Regions from separate parts of the Blautia sp. Marseille-P2398 genome, predicted to be linked through region 3. Evidence: riboswitches for the same ligand, from Rfam matches in the RefSeq annotation. Region 3 holds a riboswitch; each other region holds the start of a gene.
The links. A riboswitch is a leader RNA that binds a small molecule or an ion and turns the genes downstream of it on or off. The one in region 3 is predicted to bind cobalamin.
Positions count from the first base shown of each region.

Region 1 (4,367 bases), on a different contig from region 3:
AGAAGTAGCTTTTCCGCCCATGTTTGCAATGGCAATTACTGCAAAAGAAGTGACCATTGCACCAATAAATGCAGGAACACCAACTGAGTTTCCACCGAGAAATCCACCAACTCCAAGCATGATCGCCAGTGTTGCACCAAGGGATGCACCGGATGAAATACCAAGTACATACGGATCTGCCAGTGGGTTCTGGACAATCGCCTGCATAACTACGCCACAGACGGAAAGAGCCATTCCAACTGCCAGAGCCAGCAGGACTCTGGGCAGCCGGATCAGCCACACAACATCGTGAACTGCGCCTTCTGCATAGGCGGACAGGCTTTTGATATGAAACAATTTATATGCAATGACACTGTAAACATCTTTCAGTGACAGATCTGCATTTCCAAAAGTGATTGCTGCAAGAATGGAAAAAATCAGAAATGCCGCAAGCCCGATAAGAACTGCCACATACATGGATGTCCTGAGCACACTGCCTTTTTTTGTCTGTGAAACCTGTTCTTTCACTGTTATGTCCTCAATCAGTCAAGATTCACATCCGGATATAATCCTTTTGCGAAAGTTTCAATACCATCCTGTGTACGTGTTGCACTTGCGTACATTTCACTGAGCATGATCGGATAAACACGACCGTTCTTTACAGCGTCAAGGCTCTGAAGTGCTTCGTCATCCTTGATAACGGCAAGCTGGCTTTCTTTTACAGTTTCCGGATCATCACCTGCATATGGCATGTATACAACAAAAATCACATCAGGGTTTGCTGCAATGATATCTTCTTTTCCTGCTGTAGAAGCATCCGGGTTTGCCAGAGTCGCACCCAGTTGTGTTACCATATCTCCACCAAGGCTCTTTGCACCATAGTTTGTGATATCTTCTCCAAGAGGTTCCAGAACCATTACGCTTGGTTTCTCTTCTACATCTGCTGTTGCTGTAAGAGTTTTATCGATCACTGCCTTTGCATCATCTACGATTGCCTGTGCTTTGTCCTGTACATCAAAAATCTTTCCAAGATTTAAGATGTCTGTAAATTCATTTTCCAGAGTTCTGTCTCCGTCAGGGCGTGTGTTTGTGTTGTAATAAGTGTTGCAGCCTTTGTCGATCCAGTCTGTTACATTTCCGAGATTTTTATCAGAAAACAGGGAGCTCCAGGATAAGATCATGTCTGGCTCCAACATCGTTACAGTCTCAAGGGATGGGGTAAATTCATCAAGATAATTTGTTTTTGAAAATGCATCTTTAAGTTCATCCGGAACTTCATTGTCAAGACCTGCTGTAGCTACCAGGCGGTCTTCCAGACCAAGTGCAAGCATGGTTTCAATGCTTCCCTGATATACAGCAAGAACTTTCTCCGGTGCCTTTTCATAGGTTGTTTCGATTTCATTTCCATCATAATCATAGGTTGTGATGGTCAGAGGATATTCTGTCTTTGTACCTTCTGCGTCTGCTGTTTTATCTGCATCTGCTGAATCCTGCGCGTCTGCATCTTCCTGTGTATCAGAGTCTGCATCTGCTGCCGGCTGGTTGTCCTCTTTGATTGTCTCAGAGTCTGCTCTCTCTGCTGCAAAAGCTGCCGGAGCTGCGGAGACAGCCATAGCTGCTGCCATCATAATTGCCATGATTCTTGTGGATAAATACCTGTTTTTCATTTGACTTCCTCTCTTTTCGTATATGTTATTTACCTGTTCGTGTAACCGAAAAGATGGGACTTCAGAAAAAGTAAAATAGAAGTGATAAAAATAACGGATACTTTTTACGGAAGCTCCTTCTTTACGCTGTCAGGCAGGTTTCCTGACTCACAGATCACAGAAAGTTCCCATAAAATAAAAACTGATACAACATCCATGCTTCAGCAGTTCATGAATGTTGTATCAGAAATATTTCCAGATACTCTCTGACAGCCGGATTCCGCCTTCTCACATATTTATGCAATGACATATTACAATCCCGCTTTTTTCTGTATACAGTGGCCGCAACCGTTCAGGCATTTCACCTGATTCCCTCTCACATTACCATACACAAAATCTGCATATGATAATGTTCACTTAACAGCTTATTCAATTACGCTGATACAATTTTAGCACACTGCTTTTATAATTACAACCATATTCGAGACACATCAGAATTCTTTCTTCTCCATAAGCCGGACACCAATCCCAAAAGACCCCATATATACAATTACTGTAAACAATACAACTCCAGCCAATACCATTCCCCGGTTAAGTCCATTCAGCCATGCATCGACTGCGTCTGCTGAAAGTCCCATTGTTTTTATCAGAATATAAACTACGGCAAATATAATAGCCCACATGACCATTGCAATATAACGTCCTTTTTCCGCTCCAAAATGTATTACAAGCGGGAGCGATACCGCCAGCATAAGAAGTGCCAGTGGAATGTATATCAGGCTGCCAATGATAGTCTCACTCAGACACCCCTGAAGCTCTGCCACACCTTTACAGATTACTCCCGTTATCGTTGCAATTCCCCACGCTACAGCCGTAAGCCCTGCTCCCAGCAGATATTTTTCCGCCACATACTGTTTTCTGGTAACCGGCAAGGTCATAAGAAACGCAAGACCATTATCAAACTCATCATAACTTATAGTCGTAATGGCAAAAATTGCTGTGACAATCGTAAAATATCCTGTAGCAAAACTGACACTCCCGCTTCCTGCCAGATTCAGGATGACTTCCATTACAACAACCAGGATAAAAAACTGTTTCTGCTGTTTCATCAGTTCTATATCCTTTACAAATAATCCCTTCATACCTGTTCCTCCATCATCACTACCAGATCATCAATCTTTCCATTCTCAATTACAACATCCGGGTAATTTTCCATATAAAATTGTTTCTGGTTTGTCAGACACCTGTATCCATAAGCTTCTTTCCGGATCTTAATAAGGTATTGCTGATCCAGTTTTTCATACTCTTCTTCTGAAACTTTAAGAACTGCATAATCTGACAGCAGTACATCTGTATCCTCATGAAGAATAATTTTTCCGGCATGGATCATATAAAAATCGTCACAAAGACTCTCCAGATCTGATGAAATATGCGAACTGATCAGAATAGAACTGCTTTCATTTTCTTCCATATATTCTCTCAGCATGTTCAGCACCTCATCCCTGGCAATCACATCCAGACCAACTGTGGGCTCATCCAGAATCAGCAGTTCTGCCTTATGACTTAATGCTGCCAGTACTTTAAACTTTGCTTTCATGCCAGTGGAAAATTCTTTGATTTTCTTGTCTGTGGGCAGATTGAATCTTCTGCACTGCTGCAGGAATTTCTCTCTGTCAAAATCCGGATATATGCTTTTCATAATATTGGCCACGCCCGCTGCTGTCAGATACATACTGAAACCTGAATCTGCAAAAACAACTCCCAGTTTCTGCTTATCCTCCGGCCTAAGCTCTTCTGCCTTTTTCCCAAAGACCTCTATCTCTCCGCCATCCGGATGAATCAAGCCGAGCAGAGCTTTAAATGTGGTGGATTTCCCGGAACCATTTCTTCCAATAAGTCCTGTAATCATCCCAGGCTGTACTTCCATAGAACAGTCCAGCGAAAAACCTCTGTAATGTTTCTGCAAATGACTGATTTTCAACATGTCTTAGTCCTCCATGATCATTTCAAAAAGATTTCTGATTTCCTCATCGTTCAGTCCACATCTTCTGCCCTTCATGATTGCCTGCTCCAGATCATGTTCTACTTCTTTGAGCTGTTCTTCCCTCATCAGGTTTTTATTTGTGGCTGCAACGTAGGTTCCTTTTCCATGAACAGTGACGGTAAATCCCTCTTCTTCCAGATTGTCGTAGGCTTTCTTCACAGTCAGGGCACTGATCTTCAGTTCCTTTGACAGACTGCGTACTGAAGGTAATACAGTGTCAGGCTGTAACTCTCCTCTGATAATCGCAGACTTAATCTGGTCTATGATCTGTTCATAAATAGGTACCATGGATGAATTATTGATTATTATATGCATATGTTTCTCCTCCATCTGTAAACAGTATATAACAGTACATAACTGTTGTCAACTGTTTTATACTGTTATACATGATATTTATTTGCTTATAATCAAAAATGGATATTCAACCTTATTTCCGGCAATCTTTCACAATCGCCTTCTCATAAAATTGAATATCCATATAACCTTAATCTAACTCTGTTTTTTCGAATTAACTTTTAGTGGAAGTCTTATGGTTACAACTGTGCCTTCTTCCAGCTGTGAGCTTATGGTAACCCCATATTTCTCTCCATAAATCATACGAATCCTTTTATTTGTATTTCTGACGCCTATACTCTTTCGCTCTTTATTCAGAACCTCTTTCAAATCTTCCTCACAGATTCCACATCCATTATCCTCTA
Region 1 covers NZ_CAXSTD010000024.1:14,427-18,793, reverse strand. Annotated here, with positions in the region: gene ACESZG_RS18180 (iron ABC transporter permease) at 1-507, opposite strand, end outside; gene ACESZG_RS18175 (ABC transporter substrate-binding protein) at 522-1,646, opposite strand; cobalamin riboswitch at 1,761-2,041, opposite strand; gene ACESZG_RS18170 (ABC-2 transporter permease) at 2,117-2,767, opposite strand; gene ACESZG_RS18165 (ABC transporter ATP-binding protein) at 2,764-3,609, opposite strand; gene ACESZG_RS18160 (GntR family transcriptional regulator) at 3,613-3,984, opposite strand; gene ACESZG_RS18155 (sensor histidine kinase) at 4,159-4,367, opposite strand, start outside.
Region 1: linked by a shared signal. The riboswitch ahead of ACESZG_RS18175 (ABC transporter substrate-binding protein) and the one ahead of ACESZG_RS08780 (cysteine-rich small domain-containing protein) in region 3 are both predicted to bind cobalamin.

Region 2 (4,367 bases), on a different contig from region 3:
GCAGAAAGAAATACAAAAGAAACAGAAATCAAATTAAAAATAAATCTGGATGGAACCGGATATTCTGATATTGAGACAGGTGTGGGATTTTTTAACCATATGCTGGATGGATTTACCCGTCATGGGCTCTTTGATCTCAGTGTCAGAGTCCATGGTGATCTTCAGGTGGATGACCATCACACCATCGAGGATACAGGAATTGTTCTGGGAACTGCATTAAAAGAAGCAATTGGTGACAAAAAGGGGATTAAGCGCTATGGAAGCTGCATCCTTCCCATGGATGAATCCCTGGTGCTCTGTGCGATCGATCTGTCCGGAAGACCTTACTTTGTATGGGATGCAGAGTTTACCACAGACAGGATCGGTGACATGTCTACGGAAATGGTAAAAGAGTTCTTCTATGCCATTTCCTATGCCTGTGGCATGAATCTTCATATCAGGGTTCTGGCAGGTGGGAATAATCACCATGTAGCAGAAGCAATGTTCAAAAGTTTTGCCAAAGCACTGGACGCAGCCACATCCTATGATCCAAGGATCACAGATATTCTGTCTACCAAGGGCAGTTTGTAAAATTTGAAAATTTACGAAATGATTTATGGCAATCAATAAATTAGATGGAGACAGAAAATGGAAAATACAGTGAATTTAAAAAGCAGCATCGCATGGTCTGATTTTAAATTAAACAGTGATGGAATGGTACCTGTTATAGCCCAGGATTATCAGACAAACGAAGTGCTGATGCTGGCGTATATGAATGAAGAAGCATTTAATACCACTCTTGAAACAGGTAAAATGACTTACTGGAGCAGAAGCCGCAATGAACTCTGGACGAAGGGACTCACATCCGGACATCTCCAGTTTGTAAAATCCCTTACACTGGATTGCGACAATGATACGATCCTTGCTAAAGTAGAGCAGATCGGTGCAGCCTGCCATACCGGAAACAGAACCTGTTTTTTCAAAACCCTGACAGAAGTGTAATGAATAACGCGATAATATACAAGCCAAAATTCCATTGCCGCAGGCAATCTGGAATGAATTTTGGCTACGTTACTGTGAACGGAGTGAACAGTAACACTAATGCCAAACATTAAAGGAAAATATACACGAATTGTATTGACATTTTTGGTAAAATGTGATAAAAAAAGAATATCCGAATTGAATATGTGCAATGTTATAACGCAAAGGTTGCATCGTACTTGATGCGCAAAAGAGAATCCGGTGAGAATCCGGAGCGATACCGTCACTGTGTATGGGAGCTGCTTTTCAGAAACCACTGGGAAACCGGGAAGGGAGAAACAGCGATGATCGAAGTCAGGAGAACTGCCTTGGCGTAGAATTTAAGGTCTGCGGTATACAGAACCTGTATTCTCATAACGATACATAGCTCTTTTATTAAATGAATCAGACAGAATCGGAAATTACAGATATATCTGGTACATATAAACCATGTATTTATGGGAAGGCGGTAGCTGCAGAATATGCAGTTGCCTTTTTTGTGCATACAATTGTCCGGAAATACGAGAAATAAAAGAGGAAAAACGAAATGAAAAGAAAATCCATGTTAGCCTTATTACTGGCAGTATCCATGACCTGTTCCATGACAGCAGCAACAGGTACAGTTGCTTTTGCATCTGATGATGCAGCAACAGAAGAGGCTGCAGATGACACAGAAGCAGCTGCAGACGATGCAGATGCAGCAGATACAGAGAAAGCATCTGATGATACAACAGAAGCTTCTGATGATGATCAGAAAGCCGCAGACGAAGTTGGTGCCCTGATCGATAAGATTTATGTTCAGGAAAGAACAGACACAACTGACGAAGACTGCAAAGCAGCAAAAGAAGCATGGGACAAACTTACAGATGCTCAGAAAGAACTGGTAACAGGTGAAGAAGCAAGCCCTGAATACTTTGGACGTGACACAGGTGATGCTTCCAAAGATGATCCTCGTAACCAGGATGAGATTGGTGAGAATGAACTTCTTGTAGTAAGTTTTGGTACATCCTTCAACGACAGCCGTGCAGAGGATATCAAAGGAATCGAGGATGCCCTTGCAAAAGCATATCCGGACTGGTCAGTAAGACGTGCATTTACAGCACAGATTATCATCAACCATGTACAGGCAAGAGATGATGAAGTAATCGATAATATGCAGCAAGCTCTTGACCGTGCAGTAGCTAACGGTGTTAAGAATCTTGTTGTACAGCCGACACATCTGATGCATGGTGCAGAATATGATGAAATGACAGAGGCAATTGATGGATACAAAGACAAATTTGAATCTGTTGCAATTGCAGAGCCAATGCTCGGTGAAGTTGGTGATGACGCTACAGTGATCAATGATGACAAGAAAGCAGTTGCTCAGGCGATCACAGATGAAGCCTGCAAGGAAGCTGGATTTGATGATATGAAAGCAGCAGCAGATGCAGGCACAGCATTTGTATTCATGGGACATGGTACATCCCATACAGCTAACGTAACCTATGACCAGATGCAGACACAGATGGATGATCTTGGATTCACAAACGCTTTCATCGGAACTGTAGAGGGAGAACCGGAAGACACAGCATGTGACAAGGTTATCGAGAAAGTAAAAGAAGCAGGATTCAAGAATGTAATCCTTCGTCCTCTGATGGTTGTTGCCGGAGACCACGCTAACAATGATATGGCTGGTGATGATGCAGATTCCTGGAAATCTCAGTTTGAGGCATCCGGTGATTTCGACAGTGTTGACTGTCAGATCGCAGGTCTTGGAAGAATCGCAGCAGTAGAAGATCTGTATGTGGCTCATACAAAAGCAGCAATTGATTCTCTTGGAGCATCTGACGATGCAGCAGCAGAAGATACTGATGCCAAAGCAACAGATGACAGTGCAGACGATGCACAGGCAGATGACGCAGCTGAGACAACAGCTGATACTGCAGAGGCTGACGCTGAATAAAAAATATTGTTCAAACAAGATAAACTGCCCGGAGAACTTGCAAAAGTTTCCGGGCAGATATATTATATGATAAGAAAAAAAGAAGTCATAGCAATTCCATAAAATACTGCAAACAGTTCGCACGTTTCTGTTCATTCCGTTCACAGTAACGTGCGCACATCTGAGAAAGATCCAGAGGAACTGTCTTAATTGCATTATTTTCTGGAATTACTATAATATATTTGCCATCACCTGTTCAAAAGCCTGTTGCTCTGCAGCAGATGGGTTGAACAGCACGATAGAAAAAACTATAAAAAATATGAAGATAAGGGAGAAGAAATAATCATGAAGAAACGTTCATTTACATTATTAATGTCAGCACTTACTATTTCAGCTACTCTGATCGGTACAAGCCCGGTTGCTGCAAAGACAGATACTGATACGGCAACAGAAGAAACCACTGATAAAGAAGAAACAACTGCAAAAGATGCTGATTCAGAAAACACAGATAATAAAGAAACAGATGCATCCAAGAGTGATACATTAGAGGATGGCACCTACACAGCAGAATTTGATACAGACAGCGGAATGTTCCATGTAAATGAAGCAAACGATGGAAAAGGAACCCTTACAGTAAAGGATGGCAAGATGACTATCCATGTAAGCCTTGCTTCTAAGAAAATTGTAAACCTTTTCGTCGGAAAGGCAGAAGATGCACAGAAAGACGGGGCAGAGGTTCTTGAGCCAACCACAGATACTGTTACATACAGCGATGGAATGAGTGAGGAAGTATATGGATTTGATATCCCGGTACCCGCAATTGATGAAGAATTCGATGTAGCTTTGATCGGAACAAAAGGAAAATGGTATGACCATAAGGTAAGTGTCAAAAATCCTGTAAAATCCGATGATACAGATGCAAAAAAAGATGATAAAGAAAATAAAGATGCAGATTCCAAAGCAGATGACACAGACAAAGATGCGAAAGACAGTAAGACAAGTGAAGGTAAGACTCTGGCAGATCTGAATCTTGAAGACGGCGATTATACCATGGATGTAACTCTTACAGGCGGTTCAGGAAGAGCAACCATTGATTCTCCTGCAGCCATTAATGTAGAAGGCGATAAAGCTACAGCAACTATCGTATGGAGCAGTCCGAACTATGATTATATGCTTGTGGATGGTGAGAAATATGAGCCGGTTAATAAAGACGGAAACTCCACTTTTGAAATCCCTGTCAGCGTATTTGATGCAGAGATGGAGGTAACAGCAGATACAGTAGCAATGAGTGAGCCTCACGAGATTGACTACACCTTAAATTTTGATTCCACAACTGCCAAAGAAGCAGAAAAAACAGCAAAATAATCATATCAAATTTCCATTTCCAAAAGTGATTTTTGATGTATTTTGACTCGTAACTGTGAAGGTACTGAACAATTACAAA
Region 2 covers NZ_CAXSTD010000003.1:73,493-77,859, forward strand. Annotated here, with positions in the region: gene hisB (imidazoleglycerol-phosphate dehydratase HisB) at 1-570, shown strand, start outside; partial or broken gene hisI (phosphoribosyl-AMP cyclohydrolase) at 649-975, shown strand; cobalamin riboswitch at 1,169-1,346, shown strand; gene ACESZG_RS04730 (sirohydrochlorin cobaltochelatase) at 1,547-2,944, shown strand; gene ACESZG_RS04735 (hypothetical protein) at 3,269-4,288, shown strand.
Region 2: linked by a shared signal. The riboswitch ahead of ACESZG_RS04730 (sirohydrochlorin cobaltochelatase) and the one ahead of ACESZG_RS08780 (cysteine-rich small domain-containing protein) in region 3 are both predicted to bind cobalamin.

Region 3 (4,367 bases):
TCCGGAATTATATGCCTTCACCTGAAATACCGGTGTATCCGGCACCCATGACTGATTCAGGGTCCTTGTATGTGCCTTGATCCTTGCCGTCCAGTTTTTCGTCTTTCCATCTGTCCACCTGGCCGTTTCCGATGCACCCTTATAGAATGTCTGCCCTGTTTCTATCCCCGCCGTACAGGTAAACCAGTTCCCATAACTGGACTTTGCTTCCACTCCAAAGCTGATTTTTTCAATCCCACTGTTTGTGATCACAACAGAATATCTGCTTCCCTGTTTCAAAACCACCTCTGGTACACTGATAGTCTGTACACCTGCGATTGGCTGTTCAAACTCATATGGAGCAGCATATGCAGCGGTCCCGCTTTCCGGGTCATATGGATCTGTCAGATCGGTGTATATCTGAATTTTGTAACAGGCATTGTCACTGTTTGTAACAAGATTAACCTCCCCCAGGACTTCTGCTTTTCCCTTTCCTGCAGTTGTCTCATAAACTGCTGCTACTGACTGTCCCGCCTGTATCGGAATCACTGAAAGTGCTGAAGAACCATCATAAAAATAATTATTCCTGTACTTTTGATCCGAAGCAGCCACTGCCTCTGCACTTACAAGTTTACTGATATTGGGATCCTGATAAGAAAGATAGTAATATCCTCCGTCTCCTTTCTTCTCCCCCCAACTGTTTTTGATGATCCACGCACCATCAGATGTTACATTGGAAACAGGAAGAAAATTATCCTTTGAATACGTATCATCCCATCCGACCACTGTCACAATATGATTAATTACAGTCGAATTTGATTTTCCAACAGGATAACAATATGCAGCTGTGTCCGGATTTACATAACTTTCCTTCATATAAAGCATAATGGATACTGCATGGTCATTCAGCAGCATTTCTTTCATACGTTCCTCACTGTATTGGGAAACAGATGCATTTTTCAGATATGCTGCAGAATTATAAGCCTTACTTTCCGGAATCTGTACAGTCAGATCATTCTGATGCGAAGAATCCGTAGGAAATGGTACATCGGCCTCTGTGGTCATTCCCGACCATGTACTGAGATAAATCGCCGCCAGGTGATCATTACCTCCTATCACGTGATAATTTCCCAGTACATAATTCTTATCATCAGGGGTATTTCCAAGAGGATCATTCTGTCTGTTGGAGAAAAAATATGATAAATGTTCTTCTGACAGATCGTAGGTTCCTTTGTTCTGTGCCAAAAGCGAAACCTCCATGATTGCTGCCATACCAAAAGCCCAGCAGGTTCCAAATGGATTCTGATTCTTTACGGGCGTAACTAATCCTTCCTTTCTGGCATCATAGGAAGATGGAAATGCAGCCTCCCTGTTTCCATATGCAGCATAAACTGATGTCAGATCACTCTCCACTTCAATTCCCGGATCCAAAGGTTTTAAATTTTTAAAGGGTTCCAGTTCTTCCTTTCTTTCCTCTTCTGTCAACGGACGGCCCTTAATATACCTGATTCCGTCTGTACCCTCTTCTGAGTTTTCTCCATCCTGAAACTCCTGTTTTGCATCATCGCTTCCGAACAATTCTGCATCCGATCCCGTATCTGTTCCAAATTCATCTGCCTGTGAACTTTGAAATTCTTTCAGATCTGATGTATTTTCTTCTGTCTCTCTGTTGACTCCGGATCCAAACATTTCCTGACCCGCAGCGGGTACCGATGTACAAACCATTGCATAAGCCAGAAAAACTGACAATGCGCGTATCGCTGTATTTCTTTTTTTCATGTAGTAGTTAACTCCTTTACATAAATATAATATCATTATATCAGTATCTTTTTTGTTTTTCAACCATGATCAATGACAAAAACCGTCGGAAAACAGTGAATTTTCCCTGTTTTCCGACGGCTCTATGTAGAAATGCAGAGCTCTGCCGACAAGAAAATGTCGCCAGGAAAAGACGTCAAATGCCTGTGATGCATTTTCTTCTGTGCATGTGAAAAGTGTGGAAAATGTGTGTGAAATGCTTTATATACTAACTCAGAACAGACTTGAAAATCTTACAGACTCTTCTCTTTTGCTATCCTTATTCTAGCAGAACAAGCATTGTATTACAATGAAAATCGTTCTTTCTTATTTGTGCTAATCTGACACATTGTTACTGTTCACTCCGTTCTAAGCAGCGACACATTCTCCTCTTATTTGCTGATACTTTCCTTTGCTCTTTTCATCATATCAGCCAGTTCCTGGTATTTTCCTGTGACATATCCATAGTTTTTTCGCTTATGCGGAAGCATACAGTTTGTGCAGTCTTTAATTCCCTTTTCCGTATACCGGAAATTCCCACCGCATTTCTCACCCAGGGCATATAGCGGGCAATAACAGAACAGACAGTTAAAATCATCCGGATCTGCATTCTTATGACACGGAAAAAATTCACATTTCTTATGGCTGAAATAAGAATATTCTTTCCCTTCCCAATAAGGTTTCTCCATTGCTACCTCTCCTCTCCTGTTGCAAGTTTTTATCTTTCCAGAATAATTCCGTTTTCTCAGTCTCCATCAATCCCACCCATCAGAGGACAAAATAAAAAAAATACTCTAATAAATTATCAATTTCTCTTCACATAACAAAGCATTGAAAATTCATTACAGTATTTTTCACAGATCATACATTTAAAATTAATAAGAGGGAGCGATGCTACCCCGGGGTAGAAAAAAATCCGTTCATGAGTGCGCGGAGGGAACGAATAAATCCGAAGTAGTATCGCCTGCCATTTAATCATGTATAATTCATAAAGAACAGGCGCATTCCATAAAAAATGTCTGCCTTCAGATAAAAGCAGACAACACTCCGAAGCTGCGGATTCAACGGAGTTGGTTGTTACACTTTACACGGAAGTTTAACCTCGCCATACCAAGCAGGTTTCCTGGCTCCAGGCTCATCGCTCCTCTCTCCTTCTCATGCTATGGCACAATGGACATTCTGAGATTTGCTCCTCTGTTACAGTGACCGGATCGCTCAGGTTTCTCACCTGATTCCCTCTTTCTGTACTGCTCTTTCTCACAGTATCAGCACTTAATATGTTCTGTATGGAATTATACTGTCATTATAATAACACCCTGCAACAAGCTTGTCAACTATTTATCAATATATTTTCCAAATTATTATTGTTCATTCGTTACTGTTCACACACCACTATTCCGCGAGGTGTTTTGGCATGAATATTCCACACCTTCCGGCAGCGGATCCCATTCATTCAGACCAAGACTCTGTCTGAATTTTGCTTCTTCCAGACTCAGCTTTGGAACATCCTCATTCAAAAACGCTCTCAGCTCATCAATCCCCTCTCCGGTCACATTGTTTACCAGAAAAATTCTTTCACATCCTGCATTCAGCATCCACTGACGCACCATTGGAACATTCGCATAAGGAGAATCTATTTTCGTAATGATTCCTATCAGTGGTCTCAGAATAAATGCATTACTGCCATAGCCAAACAAACTGAAAGGTTCATCTGCTGACTGTACCATTGCCACCACATCTGCTTCAAAAGAAAAACAGGCCAGCCCTACGCTGAAATGCTTGGACTCTGCATACTCTCCCGGAGAATCAATGGTATCATCATCCGTATTCGTATACTGCGTTTTTACATAATGAAGTTTTTCGCCTTTTAATGCCTGCGTTAATGAAGTCTTACCTGCTTCACTTCTGCCCATCAGAAATATTTTCTTCATATTTAATGTCTGTCCCTTTCACTTCTCTCAGCTATTCCGGCAGTTACATAAGCACCATCGATACAGAATAACTGACTTTTCGTATGTTTTAACTTTTGTGAACTGCACAAGTCTTAAAGCCAAGCACCTCTCTAAAAAATTTCACCACTTCTTCCACTGCAGTCTGAACTTCCGTCAGACCTCCCGTAAGGATCAATGATCCGCTGAAGCGATCCATGAAACCAATCTCCACATTTGCACTTTTCACTGCAATATCAGCAGCTACAACCACTGCTTCCCATGGGGTAAAACGAATCATTCCAATTGCTTCTCCTGTGTGGTCTTCTCCCTCATGGACTCCAATATGCAGACCAAGATTCTGATAAATACAGCTCTGTGAAGGATTGATCACATGCGCCAGGCACACTTCCTTTCCCGGAACCCTTACCCTGGTCATACGCAGCTTTTTTCCCTTTAATTTCTCATAATCCTGGTTATAAAGCTTTTCCAGTAATTCTCTAGTTGTCATCCCTGCCATCCCAACACTTCCTATCTTTTGGTAATCTTGCAGACTACATAACCCAAAGTGTCTCTGAAATAATCCACAACCTCAGTCATCGCTGACATTACATCGGAAATCTCTCCCGTAATGATCAGTGTGCCTGTAAATCGATCTGCAAA
Region 3 covers NZ_CAXSTD010000006.1:109,955-114,321, forward strand. Annotated here, with positions in the region: gene ACESZG_RS08775 (C1 family peptidase) at 1-1,758, opposite strand, end outside; gene ACESZG_RS08780 (cysteine-rich small domain-containing protein) at 2,169-2,465, opposite strand; cobalamin riboswitch at 2,872-3,067, opposite strand; gene ACESZG_RS08785 (EutP/PduV family microcompartment system protein) at 3,159-3,707, opposite strand; gene ACESZG_RS08790 (BMC domain-containing protein) at 3,796-4,224, opposite strand; gene ACESZG_RS08795 (BMC domain-containing protein) at 4,236-4,367, opposite strand, start outside.